DNA from 2 places in the Kosakonia sp. Marseille-Q7440 genome. Region 2 is predicted to be linked to the other one. Evidence: predicted binding sites of a transcription regulator. Region 2 holds the regulator's gene; the other holds the start of a gene.
The links. The regulator sigma-54, encoded in region 2, starts transcription at its own class of promoters, with help from an activator protein. The targets are predictions, from matches to a motif close to GTTGGCACANNTTTCGCTNT.

Region 1 (7,200 bases), 490 kb from region 2:
GAGATACGCCTCGCTGGCGACGCGCAGGCCTTTCTCTCCCTGCTGCACCAGCGCTGTCCGCCGCTGGCGCGCATCGATCGCGTTGAGCAGCACCCCTTTCACTGGCCTGTTTTACCGCAGGCCTTCACCATCCGCGACAGCGCGGGCGGGGCAATGGATACGCAGATTGTTCCCGATGCCGCAACCTGTCCTGATTGCCTGGCGGAGATGTTCAATCCCGCCGGGCGCCGCTACCGTTATCCCTTTATCAACTGCACCCACTGCGGGCCGCGTTTCACCATCATTCATGCCATGCCCTATGACCGCCCGTTGACGGTGATGGCGGCGTTTCCCCTTTGCCCGGAGTGCGAGGCGGAGTATCGCAACCCGCTGGACAGGCGATTTCACGCCCAGCCGGTGGCCTGCGCAGAATGCGGCCCACAACTGAGCTGGCATGATGCGAGCTACCGGGCAGCGGGCGAAGAGGCGTTGCAGATGGCGGTGGCGCTGATCAAAAGCGGCGGCGTGGTGGCGGTGAAAAGCATCGGCGGCTTTCATCTGGTCTGCGATGCGGGCAACGAGGCCGCCGTGCGCTATCTGCGCGCGCGAAAACAGCGCCCGACGAAACCGCTAGCGGTGATGCTGGCGTCAAGCGACGGGCTCTCCCCTGAAGCGCAGCGCCTGCTGGCTACGCCTGCGGCACCGATTGTGCTGGTGGAGAGCGCAAGCGTCAGCGGCCTGTGCGATGCCATTGCGCCAGGGCTTGATGAGACTGGTGTGATGCTGCCTTCAAACCCGGTGCAGCATCTGCTGGCGCAGGCGTTGCAGCGCCCGCTGGTGATGACCTCCGGCAACCTCAGCGGTAGACCGCCAGCACTCACCAACGCTGCCGCGCAGGCTGAGCTGGCGTCGATGGTCGACGGTTTCCTGCTGCATAATCGCGATATTGTGCAGCGTATGGATGACTCCGTGGTGCGGGCGAGCGGCGAGATGCTGCGGCGCGCCAGGGGCTATGTGCCCGATGCGCTGCCGCTGCCGCCGGGCTTTCGTGACATTCCGCCGCTGCTCTGCCTCGGCGCGCAGATGAAAAATACCTTCTGCCTGCTGCGCGGCGATCGTGCCGTGCCGGGGCAGCATTTCGGCGATTTAACCGATGACGGCGTCGAGGCGCAGTGGCAAAATGCCCTGCGCCTGATGCAGCAGATCTACGATTTCACCCCGCAGCAGGTGGTGGTGGATGCACATCCGGCCTACCGCACTCGCGCATGGGCGGATCGCGCCGGGTTGCCGGTTCACACCGTGCTGCATCACCACGCCCACGCTGCTGCCTGCCTTGGCGAGCATGGCTGGCCGCTCGACGGCGGGGATGTGATTGCCATAACCCTGGATGGTATCGGTATGGGCGAGGACGGTACGCTGTGGGGCGGGGAGTGTTTGCGGGTCAACTACCGCGACTGCGAGCACCTCGGTGGCCTGCCGGCGGTAGCGCTGCCGGGGGGCGATCTCGCCGCGCGCCAGCCGTGGCGCAACTTGCTGGCGCAGATGCTGGCCTTTGTTGAGAGGTGGCAGGATTACCCGGAAACGGCGCTTATCCGGCAGCAGAACTGGCCGGTGCTGGAGAGAGCAATCGCGCGCGGCATCAACGCGCCGCTGGCCTCATCCTGCGGGCGTCTGTTTGATGCGCTGGCCTGCGCGCTTGGCTGCGCGCCAGAACAGCTGAGCTATGAAGGGGAGGCCGCCTGCCAGCTGGAAGCGCTGGCGGCAAAAGCGGAAAACGTTGAGCACCCGGTGAAAATGCCGCTTCGCGGGAACCGGCTAGATCTGGCGACCTTCTGGCAGACGTGGCTGGGCTGGCAGGCGGCACCGCCCGCGCGGGCATGGGCATTTCACGATGCGCTGGCGTGCGGCTTTGCCGGGCTTGCGCGCGAGCAGGCTCGAAAGCGCGGCATTACGACGCTGGTTTTCAGCGGCGGCGTGCTGCATAACCGCCTGCTGAAAGCCCGCTTACAGCACTACCTGGCCGATTTCACGCTGCTTTTTCCCCACCAGCTTCCGGCCGGGGATGGCGGCATCGCCTTCGGCCAGGGGCTGGTGGCGGCCGCGCGGGCTATTGCCCCAGCGCCTTCAGCAGCGCAAAGGCCTCTTTCATGCGATCTTCACTGACCACAAACGCGCGCAGCTTGTCGGCGTCGTCGACCCCTTTTGCCACCATGCCTGCGGCATCGGTAGCGATGTGCCAGCGCAGGTCGGCGCGCGAAGTTTCGCCCGCCAGATGCAGCGGCATCAGCGGCGTTTTCACCTTCACCAGCATCGGCGGCAGCGTCAGTTGCGACGGGCTGCCGGTGAGGTTTTTCGCCAGCGTCATGGCGCTGAGCTGAATGGGTTGCAGGAAGGGCAGCACCTGACCGTGGATTTCGGCGCAGTCGCCCAGCGCGAAGATATGCGGATGGCTGGTTTGCAGCGTTGCGTCGACGACAATTCCGCGGCGGGTCTCCAGCCCGGCAGCTTGCGCCAGTGCGGTGTGCGGCACCAGGCCGGTGGCGGCGACCACCACATCGGCATCGATACTGCGTTCATCATCCAGCTGCGCCCGTACGCCGCTCTCCCGAGCCTCAAGCCGTGCAAGCTTAGCGGCGAGCAGCAGGCGCACGCCGTTTGCCGTCAGGCAGTGTTGCAGGCGAGCGCTCACCTCCGGCGGCATCAGCGCCGGAAGGATGCTGGCGGCGTTATCCAGCAGGGTGACGGTTTTGCCCGCGCGCTGAAAATCCATCGCTAACTCACAGCCAATCAGCCCGGCACCGACAATCAGTACCCGCTTTGCCGCCCGCAGTTGCTCTTCGCAGGCGTGGTACTCCTGCAAACTGTTGAGCGTCAGCATCATTTCACGCCCCGGCAGCGGCGGCACAAAGGCTTTCGCCCCGGTCGCCAGCACTAACTTATCGTACTGCCAGCTTCTGTCGGCGCTTTTCACCACCTGCGCATGGGGATCGATGGCGGTGACGAAGGTGTAGGGGAAAAGGCGCACGTTGAACTGCTCGGCGAAGTCGCCCGCCGTCTGGCGGATCAGATCCTCAGCGCGCTGCGCCTGGCTTATCACATGGCTCAGTTCCGGCTTGCTGTACTCTTCCATGCCGTCGGCGGCAATCAGCGTCAACGGCACCTGGCTGTCCAGCTTGCGGATATTTTTCACCAGCGTGCGGGCGGCGAAGCCCGAGCCGATAATCACAATCCCGGCGCTCATTTTGCCTCCACTGCCAGTTCGTCAAATACCTCTTTACCCAGCGAACACTCCGGGCAGAGGAAGGTGTCCGGCACCTCAGACCACGGCGTACCCGGCGCGACCTCCTGCATCGGCTCGCCTTTTACAGGATCGTAAATCCACTGGCAGACGCTGCACTGCATACGCGGGCCGAGATCGGCGGCTGATTCTGCGCAGCCGCTGGCGGCTTGCGCGGCGGGCTGGCTGAGCGGCTCCGGCAGCGGAGCGAGCGCCCACTGGCGGGCGATATCGCGCCCGTGCTGGCGGCAGATCTCCAGCGCGTCGACATCCGGCCGCCATTTCGCTTTCAGGCTGAGGGACATCTCAAACCCGGCATCCTGCAAACGCGTCGAGAGGCGATCGACCGCGCCGCCGCTCCAGCCGTGGGAGCCAAAGGCGCTGGCGCGCTTATTACGAAAACGCAGACCAGTTATCTCCTCCACCAGCCCGGCGATCTTCGGCATCATCACGTTGTTCATCGTCGAGGTACCGACCAGCACCCCTTTGGAGCGGAAAACATTGGTGAGCACGTCGTTTTTATCGCTGCGCGCGACGTTAAAGATTTTCACCGCCACGCGCGGATCGACTTCGGTAATCCCCTGGGCGATGGCGTCGGCCATCATGCGGGTGTTGTTCGACATGGTGTCGTAGAAAATGGTGATGCGATCTTCCTGATAATCCGCCGCCCATTTCAGATACAGCTCAACAATCTGCGTCGGGTTATCGCGCCACACCACGCCGTGGGAGGTGGCAATCATCTCTACCGGCAGGTTAAAGCCGAGGATCTCGGTAATTTTCGGCGTCACCAGCCGGCTAAAGGGGGTGAGGATATTGGCGTAGTAGCGCTGGCACTGCTCAAACAGCTCGGCCTGATCCACCTCATCATTAAACAGATGTTCGTCGCAGTAGTGCTGGCCGAAGGCGTCATTGCTGAACAGCACCGCGTCGCCGGTCAGGTAGGTCATCATGCTGTCGGGCCAGTGCAGCATCGGCGTTTCGACGAAGATTAGCTGTTTGCCGTTGCCGATATCCAGCGTATCGCCGGTTTTCACCACATGGAAATTCCATTCAGGGTGGTGATGGTGACCGTTAATAGAGTCGATAGCGTTATGGGTACAGTAGATTGGCGTGTTGGGGATGTGCGACATCAGCTCCGTCAGCGCGCCCGCGTGATCCTCTTCGGCATGGTTGATCACGATGTAGTCGATCATCGCCAGATCGATTTCGCCACGCAGGTTCTGCACGAACTCGCGGCTGAATTTGTGAGCGACGGTATCGATCAGCACGTTTTTGCCCTCGCGGATCAGGTAGCTGTTATAGCTGCTGCCCTTCAGGGTTTTGTATTCGGTGCCGTGAAAATCACGAACTTCCCAGTCGCGCTGTCCTATCCAGTGAATGTTGTTTTTTACGTGAATCGCCATGATCGTAGTCCTGTGCAGTTTCTCAATGTGATACATGGCTATATCAAGAGGCGTGCCAGCTTTTTATCATTTTGATATTGATATATTTTTTTAAAATAATCGAAAATTGTAATGTCATTATGACTATGATAAATATAGTCAATATGACACTATGCGTTGTCAAAATGACAGTGAGGTCAGAATGAGTTTTTCACTGAATGTACTGGCGGGCATCGCCATTGAGCTGCAAAGCGGGATCGGTCACGCGGATCGTTTCCAGCGGCTGATCACCACCCTGCGCCAGGTGCTGGCGTGCGATGCCTCGGCGCTGCTGCGCTACGAGGCGCGGCAGTTTATCCCGCTGGCAATCGATGGGCTGGCGCAGGATGTGCTCGGGCGGCGCTTTACCCTTGAAGGCCACCCGCGGCTGGAAGCGATTGCCCGCGCTGGCGATGTGGTGCGCTTTCCCGCCGACAGCGATCTGCCCGATCCCTACGATGGCCTGATCCCCGGCCAGGAGAAACTCAAGGTGCATGCCTGCGTCGGCCTGCCGCTGTTTGCCGGGCAAAACCTGATTGGCGCGCTGACGCTTGATGGCATGTCGCCGGATCAGTTTGACGCCTTCAGCGACGAGGAGCTGCGGCTGGTTGCCGCGCTGGCGGCAGGCGCGCTCAATAACGCGTTGCTGATTGAGGAGCTGGAGCGGCAGAACATGTTGCCCGGTGCGCCCGCGGCATTTGAGCAGGTCGCGCGCAGCGAGATGATCGGCCTGTCGCCGGGGATGGTGCAGCTGAAAAAAGAGATCGCCATCGTTGCGCCTTCGGATCTCAACGTGCTGATTGGCGGCGAAACCGGCACCGGTAAAGAGCTGGTGGCGAAAGCAATCCATGAAGCCTCGCCGCGCGCCGACAAGCCGCTGGTCTACCTGAACTGTGCCGCGCTGCCGGAGAGCGTCGCTGAGAGCGAACTCTTCGGTCATGTGAAAGGGGCCTTTACCGGAGCCATCAGCAACCGCAGCGGCAAGTTCGAAATGGCCGACAACGGCACGCTGTTTCTTGATGAGATTGGTGAGCTTTCGTTATCGCTACAGGCGAAGCTGCTGCGCGTTTTGCAGTATGGTGATATTCAGCGCGTCGGCGATGATCGCAGCCAGCGCGTCGATGTGAGGGTGCTGGCCGCCACCAACCGCGATCTGCGCGAAGAGGTGGTTGCCGGACGGTTTCGCGCCGACCTCTATCATCGCCTGAGCGTCTTTCCTTTACAGGTGCCGCCGCTGCGCGAGCGGGGCGAGGATGTGGTGCTGCTGGCGGGCTATTTTTGCGAGCAGTGCCGCCTGCGTTTTGGTCTGGGGCGCGTGGCGTTAAGCCCCGCCGCGCGTGCGCATTTACAGCGCTACGGCTGGCCGGGAAACGTGCGCGAGCTGGAGCATGCCATCCACCGGGCGGTGGTGCTGGCGCGCGGCACGCAGCATGCCGGGGAGATCGTGCTGGAAGTGCATCACTTTGCCCTGAGCGATGAGCCTGCGCCGCAGGCAAAGCCGGTAAGCTTGCCGTTAAGCGGGCAAAACCTGCGTGAAGCGACGGAGGCGTTCCAGCGCACACTTATCTCCCGCGCGCTTGAGGAGAACGGCGGCAAGTGGGCTGCCTGCGCCAGAGCGCTGGAGATGGACGTCGCCAACCTGCACCGGCTGGCGAAGCGTCTTGGGCTGAAGGCCTAGAGAATACCGGCCTGGTAAAAGTCCTGCAGGTTGATAGCACCGACCAGTTCACCTGAATCATCCACCACCGGTGCGGCGGCGATTTTGCGCTGCATCAGGCGCTCTTTGGCATCCACCGCGCGGCTGCTGGCCTCAAGGGTAATGCCGCCCGGCGTCATCGCCTCGCTGACCGCTGCGGTTAAGGCTCCGCCCGCCACCAGCCAGCGGCGCAGGTCGCCGTCGGTAAAGACCCCGTGCACGTGGCGCTCGCCGTCGCAGACCGCCACCAGGCCCAGCCCGGTGCGGCTTAGCTCCAGCATCGCGTCCATCACGCTGCTGGTCAGCGTTACCTGTGGCACCTGGTCCGCTTTGCGCATCAGATGATGCACTTTGTTCAGCAGCCGTGCGCCCAGCGCGCCCGCCGGATGCGAGCGGGCAAAGTCCTCTTCGTCAAAGCCGCGCGCCTGCATCACCGCAATCGCCAGCGCATCGCCCATCATCAGCGTATTGACGGTGCTGGAGGTGGGGGCAAGATGCATCGGGCAGGCTTCGCGCTCAACGGTGATATCCAGCACCGCGTGGGCGGCAAGCGCCAGCGGCGAACGCGGTTTACCGGTCATCGCCAGCAGCGTGACGGCTTTCTCGTCGAGACGCGGCAGGATCAGGTCCAGCTCTTTTGCCGAGCCGGAGTAGGAGATAAACAGCATCACGTCGCGGCTCTCGATCATGCCGAGATCGCCGTGCAGCGCCTCTGCCGGGTGAACAAAAAAAGCCGGTGTGCCGGTGCTGGCAAAGGTGGCGGCAATCTTCTTGCCGATATGCCCGGATTTACCGATCCCGGAAACAATCACTTTGCCTTGGCAGTT
Region 2 (7,200 bases):
GGTCAGCGCCCTTTTCGCGCTTATCTGCTGGCGACGCAAGCAGATCGGCCGTGGCATCGGGGGGCTGTTGTTCGGTGGATTTATCATATGGCTGGCGATGCTCTACTGGCTGTCGCCGCTTTTGACGGGATAATCGGATACGCACTATGTCGCAAATAGATTTGCAGCCGGGTTTTGACTTTCAACAAGCCGGCAAAGAAGTTCTGGCGATTGAACGTGAAGGCCTCGCACAGCTGGATCAGTACATTAATGAAGATTTCACCCGCGCATGCGAAAGCATCGCTTATTGTGCTGGCAAAGTCGTGGTGATGGGCATGGGCAAATCGGGCCACATCGGCCGGAAAATGGCGGCGACCTTTGCCAGCACCGGCACGCCCGCGTTTTTCGTCCACCCCGGTGAAGCCGCGCACGGCGATTTGGGTATGGTCAGCCCGCAGGATGTCGTGATTGCGCTGTCGAACTCCGGTGAGTCCAACGAGATCCTCGCGCTGATCCCGGTGCTCAAGCGCCTCAAGGTCGCGCTGATTTGCATGACCAGCCGCCCTGAGAGCAGCATGGCGCGCGCGGCGGATATTCATTTATGCGTAAAAGTGCCGAAAGAGGCCTGTCCGCTGGGCCTGGCACCAACCTCCAGCACCACCGCGGCGCTGGTAATGGGCGACGCGCTGGCCGTGGCGCTGCTGAAAGCGCGCGGCTTTACCGCCGAAGATTTTGCCCTCTCCCATCCGGGCGGCGCGCTGGGCCGTAAACTGCTGCTGCGAGTGAATGACATCATGCACACCGGGGATGAGATCCCGCACGTCAGCAAAGAGGCCAGCCTGCGTGATGCGTTACTGGAGATCACGCGTAAGAATTTAGGCATGACGGTGATCTGCGACGATCTGATGAAGATCGAGGGTATCTTTACCGATGGTGACCTGCGTCGGGTGTTTGATATGGGTGCCGATGTGCGCAGCCTCGGCATCGCCGATGTGATGACGCCAGGCGGCGTGCGCGTACGTCCCAATACGCTGGCGGTCGATGCCCTGAACCTGATGCAATCCCGTCACATTACCTGCGTACTGGTTGCCGATGGTGAGCAGTTACTGGGTGTGTTACATATGCATGACTTACTGCGCGCGGGCGTGGTGTAAAGAAGGACATAAGAATGAGTAATGCTGGCGCGTCGCTTGCCACCTGCTATGGGCCGGTAAGCACGCAAGTCATGGAGAAAGCCGCGAAGATTCGCCTGCTGATCCTCGATGTGGATGGCGTGCTGTCCGATGGGCTCATCTATATGGGCAATAATGGCGAAGAGCTAAAAGCGTTCAATGTCCGTGACGGTTACGGCATTCGCAGCGCCCTCACCTCCGGTATTGAGATGGCGATCATTACCGGGCGTAACGCTAAACTGGTAGAAGATCGCTGTGAAACGCTGGGCATCACACATCTCTACCAGGGGCAATCCGACAAAATGATCGCCTACCGGGAGCTACTTGCCCGCCTCGATTTGACCGCCGATCAGGTTGCCTATATCGGCGACGATTTGATCGACTGGCCGGTAATGGCGGAGATTGGCCTGAGCGTTGCCGTTGCCGATGCACACCCGCTGCTCAGCGCGCGCGCCGATTACGTAACGCGGATTAACGGCGGTCGCGGTGCGGTGCGTGAAGTGTGTGACTTACTGCTGCTGGCACAGGGCAAGCTGGATGAAGCCAAAGGGCAATCAATATGAGTAAAACCAGACGTTGGGTCATTATTCTGCTGGCGCTGGTCGCACTGGTTCTGATTGGTATTAACTTCACCACTCAGGATGCGCCGGAACAGAGCGCCGCAAACAGTTCAGATCCGACTTATAAAAGCCAACATACGGATACTGTCGTTTACAGCCCGGAAGGCGCGCTGAACTATCGCCTGATCGCGCAGAATGTGGAGTACTACTCTGCCGATAGTATTAGCTGGTTTGCCAAACCGGTGTTAACCACCTTCGATGAGAACAAAGTACCGACCTGGTCTATCAAGTCGGATAAAGCAAAGCTCACCGACGACAAAATGCTTTACCTCTATGGACATGTCGAAGTTAACGCACTGACTGCGGACGCACAATTACGCAAAATCACCACGGATAACGCCCGGATCAACCTGGTCACCCAGGATGTTTTCTCAGACGATCAGGTTACGTTATACGGAACAACATTTAATTCCACCGGCCTGAAAATGCGCGGCAATTTACGCAGCAAAAACGCCGAGCTGATTGAAAAGGTTAGAAGCTCCTATGAAATTCAAAACAAACAAACGCAGCCTTAATCTTCTCCTGGCGGGTACGCTCTTCGCTGCCGCGCTTCCGGCGCTCGCTGTGACCGGGGATACCGAACAGCCGATCCACATCGACTCCGATCAGCAGTCGCTGGATATGCAGGGGAATGTTGTCACCTTCACCGGCAATGTCGTCGTGACGCAGGGGACCATTAAGATCAACGCCGATAAGGTGGTGGTCACCCGTCCGGGCGGCCAGCAGGGCAGAGAGATTATCGACGGTTACGGTAATCCGGCCACCTTCTACCAGATGCAGGACAACGGCAAGCCGGTGAAAGGCCACGCTTCGCAGATGCACTACGAACTGGAAAAAGATTTCGTCATCCTGACCGGTAACGCCTATCTCGAGCAGTTAGACAGCAATATTGCTGGCGACAAAATCACCTACCTGGTGAAAGAGCAGAAGATGCAAGCGTTCAGCGACAAAGGCAAGCGCGTAACTACCGTGCTGGTACCGTCGCAGTTGCAGGACAAGAGCAATAAATCCGCCCCGGCCCCGGCGCAAAAGAAGAGTAATTAATCCGTTATGGCAACATTAACTGCAAAGAATCTCGCCAAGGCTTACAAAGGCCGTCGCGTGGTCGAAGACGTCAGTCTGACCGTTAATTCCGGTGAAATCGTCGGCTTGCTTGGCCCTAACGGCGCAGGGAAAACCACCACCTTCTATATGGTGGTCGGGATTGTTGCGCGCGATGCCGGCAACATCATTATTGATGATGAAGATATCAGCCTGCTGCCGCTGCATGCGCGCGCGCGCCGCGGCATCGGCTATTTACCGCAGGAAGCCTCCATCTTCCGCCGCCTCAGCGTTTACGACAACCTGATGGCAGTGCTGCAAATTCGTGACGATCTCACCGCGGAACAGCGAGAAGATCGCGCCAATGAGCTGATGGAAGAGTTCCACATCGATCACCTGCGCGACAGCATGGGCCAGGCGCTCTCCGGCGGTGAACGTCGCCGCGTCGAGATTGCCCGCGCGCTGGCGGCAAACCCGAAATTTATCCTGCTCGATGAACCCTTTGCGGGCGTTGACCCGATCTCGGTTATCGACATCAAACGCATTATCGAGCATCTGCGCGACAGCGGGCTTGGGGTGCTGATTACCGACCACAATGTGCGCGAAACGCTGGCCGTGTGTGAGCGCGCCTATATTGTCAGCCAGGGACATCTCATCGCCCACGGCACGCCGCAGCAAATCCTTGAAGACGAACATGTTAAGCGCGTATATCTTGGGGAAGACTTCAGACTCTGATAGGGTAAGGTTTATTGACATTTTTTGTCGGAGAGTGCTGCTCTGAATATGAAGCAAGGTTTGCAACTACGGCTTAGCCAACAGCTAGCCATGACGCCGCAACTGCAACAGGCCATTCGCCTTTTGCAGTTGTCCACGTTGGAACTTCAGCAGGAACTTCAGCAGGCGCTGGAGAGCAATCCACTGCTGGAACAAACCGATCTTCACGAAGAAGTGGATAGCGAACAGGTTCAGGAAAAAGATGGCCTGGACACCGCAGATGCGCTTGAACAGAAAGAGATGCCCGACGAACTGCCGCTCGATGCCAGCTGGGATGAGATCTACACCGCGGGCACCCCATCAGGCAGCAGTAACGATTACATTGATGATGAACTGCCGATCTACCAGGGCGAAACCACCCAGTCGCTGCAGGATTACCTGATGTGGCAGGTTGAGTTGACGCCCTTCTCCGATACGGATCGCGCCATTGCGACGTCGATCGTTGATGCCGTGGACGAAACCGGTTATCTCACCGTGACGCTGGAGGAGATCCTCGAGAGCATGGGAAATGACGAGATCGGCATGGATGAAGTCGAAGCGGTGCTAAAGCGCGTTCAGCGTTTCGATCCCGTTGGCGTAGCGGCGCGCGATCTGCGCGACTGCCTGCTGGTTCAGCTCTCCCAGTTCGCGAAAGCGACGCCATGGTGTGAAGAGGCCCGACTGATTATCTGCGATCATCTCGATCTGCTGGCCAATCACGACTTTCGCTCGTTGATGCGCGTGACGCGCCTGAAAGAGGATGTGCTGAAAGAGGCTGTCACTCTGATCCAGTCCCTCGATCCGCGCCCCGGTCAGTCGATCCAGACCAGCGAGCCAGAGTATGTGATCCCCGATGTGCTGGTGCGCAAGCACAACGGGCGCTGGACGGTGGAGCTTAACGCCGACAGCATTCCGCGTCTTAAGATCAACCAGCAGTATGCAGCGATGGGCAGCGGCGGGCGTAATGACGCCGATACGCAGTTCATTCGCAGTAATTTGCAGGAAGCGAAGTGGTTGATCAAAAGCCTGGAGAGCCGCAATGACACGCTGCTGCGCGTCAGCCGCTGCATCGTCGAGCAGCAGCAGGCGTTCTTTGAGCAGGGCGAAGAGTTTATGAAACCGATGGTGCTGGCGGATATCGCCCAGGCCGTCGAGATGCACGAGTCGACCATCTCTCGTGTGACCACCCAGAAGTACCTGCACAGTCCTCGCGGCATTTTTGAACTGAAGTATTTCTTCTCCAGCCACGTGAATACCGAAGGCGGCGGCGAAGCCTCCTCCACGGCCATTCGCGCACTGGTGAAGAAGTTGATCGCCGCGGAAAACCCTGCAAAACCGCTGAGCGACAGTAAGCTGACGACGCTGCTCTCCGATCAGGGGATCATGGTCGCGCGGCGAACCGTTGCGAAGTATCGAGAATCTTTATCCATTCCGCCGTCTAACCAGCGTAAACAGCTGGTGTGACCCAACCGATAAGGAAGACACTATGCAGCTAAACATCACCGGACAAAACGTTGAGATTACCGATGCCCTGCGCGAGTTTGTAAACAGCAAATTTGCCAAGCTGGAGCACTATTTCGACAGGATTAATCAGGTTTATGTTGTGTTGAAAGTGGAAAAGGTGACGCACATTTCAGATGCCACGCTGCATGTGAATGGAGGCGAGCTGCATGCCAGTGCGGAAGGACAAGATATGTATGCTGCTATTGACGGTTTAATTGATAAACTGGCGCGGCAGCTCACGAAGCATAAAGATAAACTGAAACAACACTAATTGTCCGGGCGTCCGTCTGGCGCGTTGCACCCGACCGCAACCCGGTTGGGTGCTGGCTCCGGCGTCGCTTAGGTGAAATTATGATGAATAACGATTCGGCTCTTCAACTGAGCACAGTACTTAACCAGGAATGCACCCGTAGCGGCGTTCACTGCCAGAGTAAAAAACGCGCGCTGGAAATTATCAGCGAGCTGGCGGCGAAACAGTTAGGCCTGCCGCCGCAGGTGGTCTTCGAGGCGGTTCTTACGCGTGAAAAGATGGGCAGTACCGGCATTGGTAACGGTATCGCCATTCCTCACGGCAAGCTCGAGGAAGATACACTGCGCGCCGTCGGCGTGTTTGTGCAACTCGAAACGCCTATTGCCTTCGACGCTATCGATAATCAACCCGTCGATCTGCTCTTTGCCCTGCTGGTGCCGGCAGATCAGACCAAAACGCATCTGCATACCCTTTCGCTGGTCGCCAAACGGCTGGCGGATAAAACCATTTGTCGACGCCTGCGCGGCGCGCAGAGTGATGAAGAGCTGTATGAGATCATCACGCAGACAGAAGGCGAGCGCGGCGATGCGTAACCGGGTAAGACTCTACTTGTCAGTCGTTCTGAGGAGAAATGACCCATGGTCCTGATGATCGTCAGTGGTCGTTCGGGTTCAGGGAAATCCGTGGCGCTACGCGCACTGGAAGATATGGGTTTCTACTGTGTTGATAACCTGCCGGTTGTGCTGTTGCCGGAACTGGCGCAAACCCTCGCCGATCGCCAGATCTCTGCCGCCGTCAGTATCGATGTGCGCAATATGCCGGAGTCGCCGGAGATCTTTGAGCAGGCGATGAGCAATCTGCCGGAGGCGTTTTCGCCGCAGTTGCTCTTTTTAGATGCGGATCGCAACACCCTGATTCGCCGCTACAGCGACACGCGTCGCCTGCACCCGCTCTCAAGCAAAAACCTGTCGCTGGAGAGCGCCATCGATGAAGAGAGCAATCTGCTTGAGCCGCTGCGTTCGCGTGCCGATCTGATTGTTGATACCTCAGAGATGTCAGTGCATGAGCTGGCGGAGATGCTGCGCACTCGCCTTTTAGGCAAACGCGAGCGCGAACTGACCATGGTCTTCGAATCCTTCGGCTTCAAGCACGGCATCCCTATCGATGCTGATTACGTCTTTGACGTGCGCTTCCTGCCGAACCCGCACTGGGATCCGAAGCTGCGTCCGATGACCGGCCTCGATAAGCCCGTTGCCGCGTTCCTCGACAGGCACACCGAAGTGCATAACTTTATCTATCAGACGCGCAGTTACCTCGAGCTGTGGTTGCCGATGCTGGAGACCAACAACCGTAGCTACCTGACGGTGGCCATCGGCTGTACCGGGGGTAAACACCGCTCTGTCTATATCGCCGAACAGCTGGCGGACTACTTCCGCTCGCGCGGCAAAAACGTGCAGTCCCGTCACCGTACGCTGGAAAAACGCAAAACATGACCGTAAAACAAACCGTTGAGATCACCAATAAGCTGGGCATGCACGCGCGCCCGGCGATGAAACTGTTTGAACTGGTACAGGGCTTTGACGCGGAAGTGCTGCTGCGTAACGAAGAGGGAACCGAAGCGGAAGCCAGCAGCGTGATCGCTCTGCTGATGCTGGATTCCGCCAAAGGCCGACAGATTGAAGTCGAAGCCAGCGGCCCCCAGGAAGAGGAAGCGCTGGCCGCGGTGGTGGCGCTGTTTATCGCCGGGTTCGACGAAGAGTAATCAGTGCAGGTTGTTACTCTGCAAAAAGCCTTCGCCACCGAGCTGCTGCATCTGGCGCATGATCCACGCCTGACGGTTACGCACATAACCTGAAGGCGCTGCCGCTTTATAACGAATCGG

Region 1: the regulator sigma-54 is predicted to act here: its motif matches at 4,700-4,719, upstream of norV (anaerobic nitric oxide reductase flavorubredoxin).

What each region holds. Positions count from the first base shown of each region.
Region 1 covers NZ_CBCPLT010000002.1:1,145,480-1,152,679, forward strand. Annotated here, with positions in the region: gene hypF (carbamoyltransferase HypF) at 1-2,142, shown strand, start outside; gene norW (NADH:flavorubredoxin reductase NorW) at 2,087-3,220, opposite strand; gene norV (anaerobic nitric oxide reductase flavorubredoxin) at 3,217-4,659, opposite strand; gene norR (nitric oxide reductase transcriptional regulator NorR) at 4,841-6,355, shown strand; gene gutQ (arabinose-5-phosphate isomerase GutQ) at 6,352-7,200, opposite strand, start outside.
Region 2 covers NZ_CBCPLT010000002.1:652,140-659,339, reverse strand. Annotated here, with positions in the region: gene ACWPW2_RS17040 (calcium/sodium antiporter) at 1-133, shown strand, start outside; gene kdsD (arabinose-5-phosphate isomerase KdsD) at 147-1,133, shown strand; gene kdsC (3-deoxy-manno-octulosonate-8-phosphatase KdsC) at 1,148-1,714, shown strand; gene lptC (LPS export ABC transporter periplasmic protein LptC) at 1,711-2,286, shown strand; gene lptA (lipopolysaccharide ABC transporter substrate-binding protein LptA) at 2,255-2,815, shown strand; gene lptB (LPS export ABC transporter ATP-binding protein) at 2,822-3,547, shown strand; gene rpoN (RNA polymerase factor sigma-54) at 3,596-5,029, shown strand; gene hpf (ribosome hibernation promoting factor) at 5,052-5,339, shown strand; gene ptsN (PTS IIA-like nitrogen regulatory protein PtsN) at 5,420-5,911, shown strand; gene rapZ (RNase adapter RapZ) at 5,957-6,811, shown strand; gene npr (PTS phosphocarrier protein NPr) at 6,808-7,080, shown strand; gene mtgA (monofunctional biosynthetic peptidoglycan transglycosylase) at 7,081-7,200, opposite strand, start outside.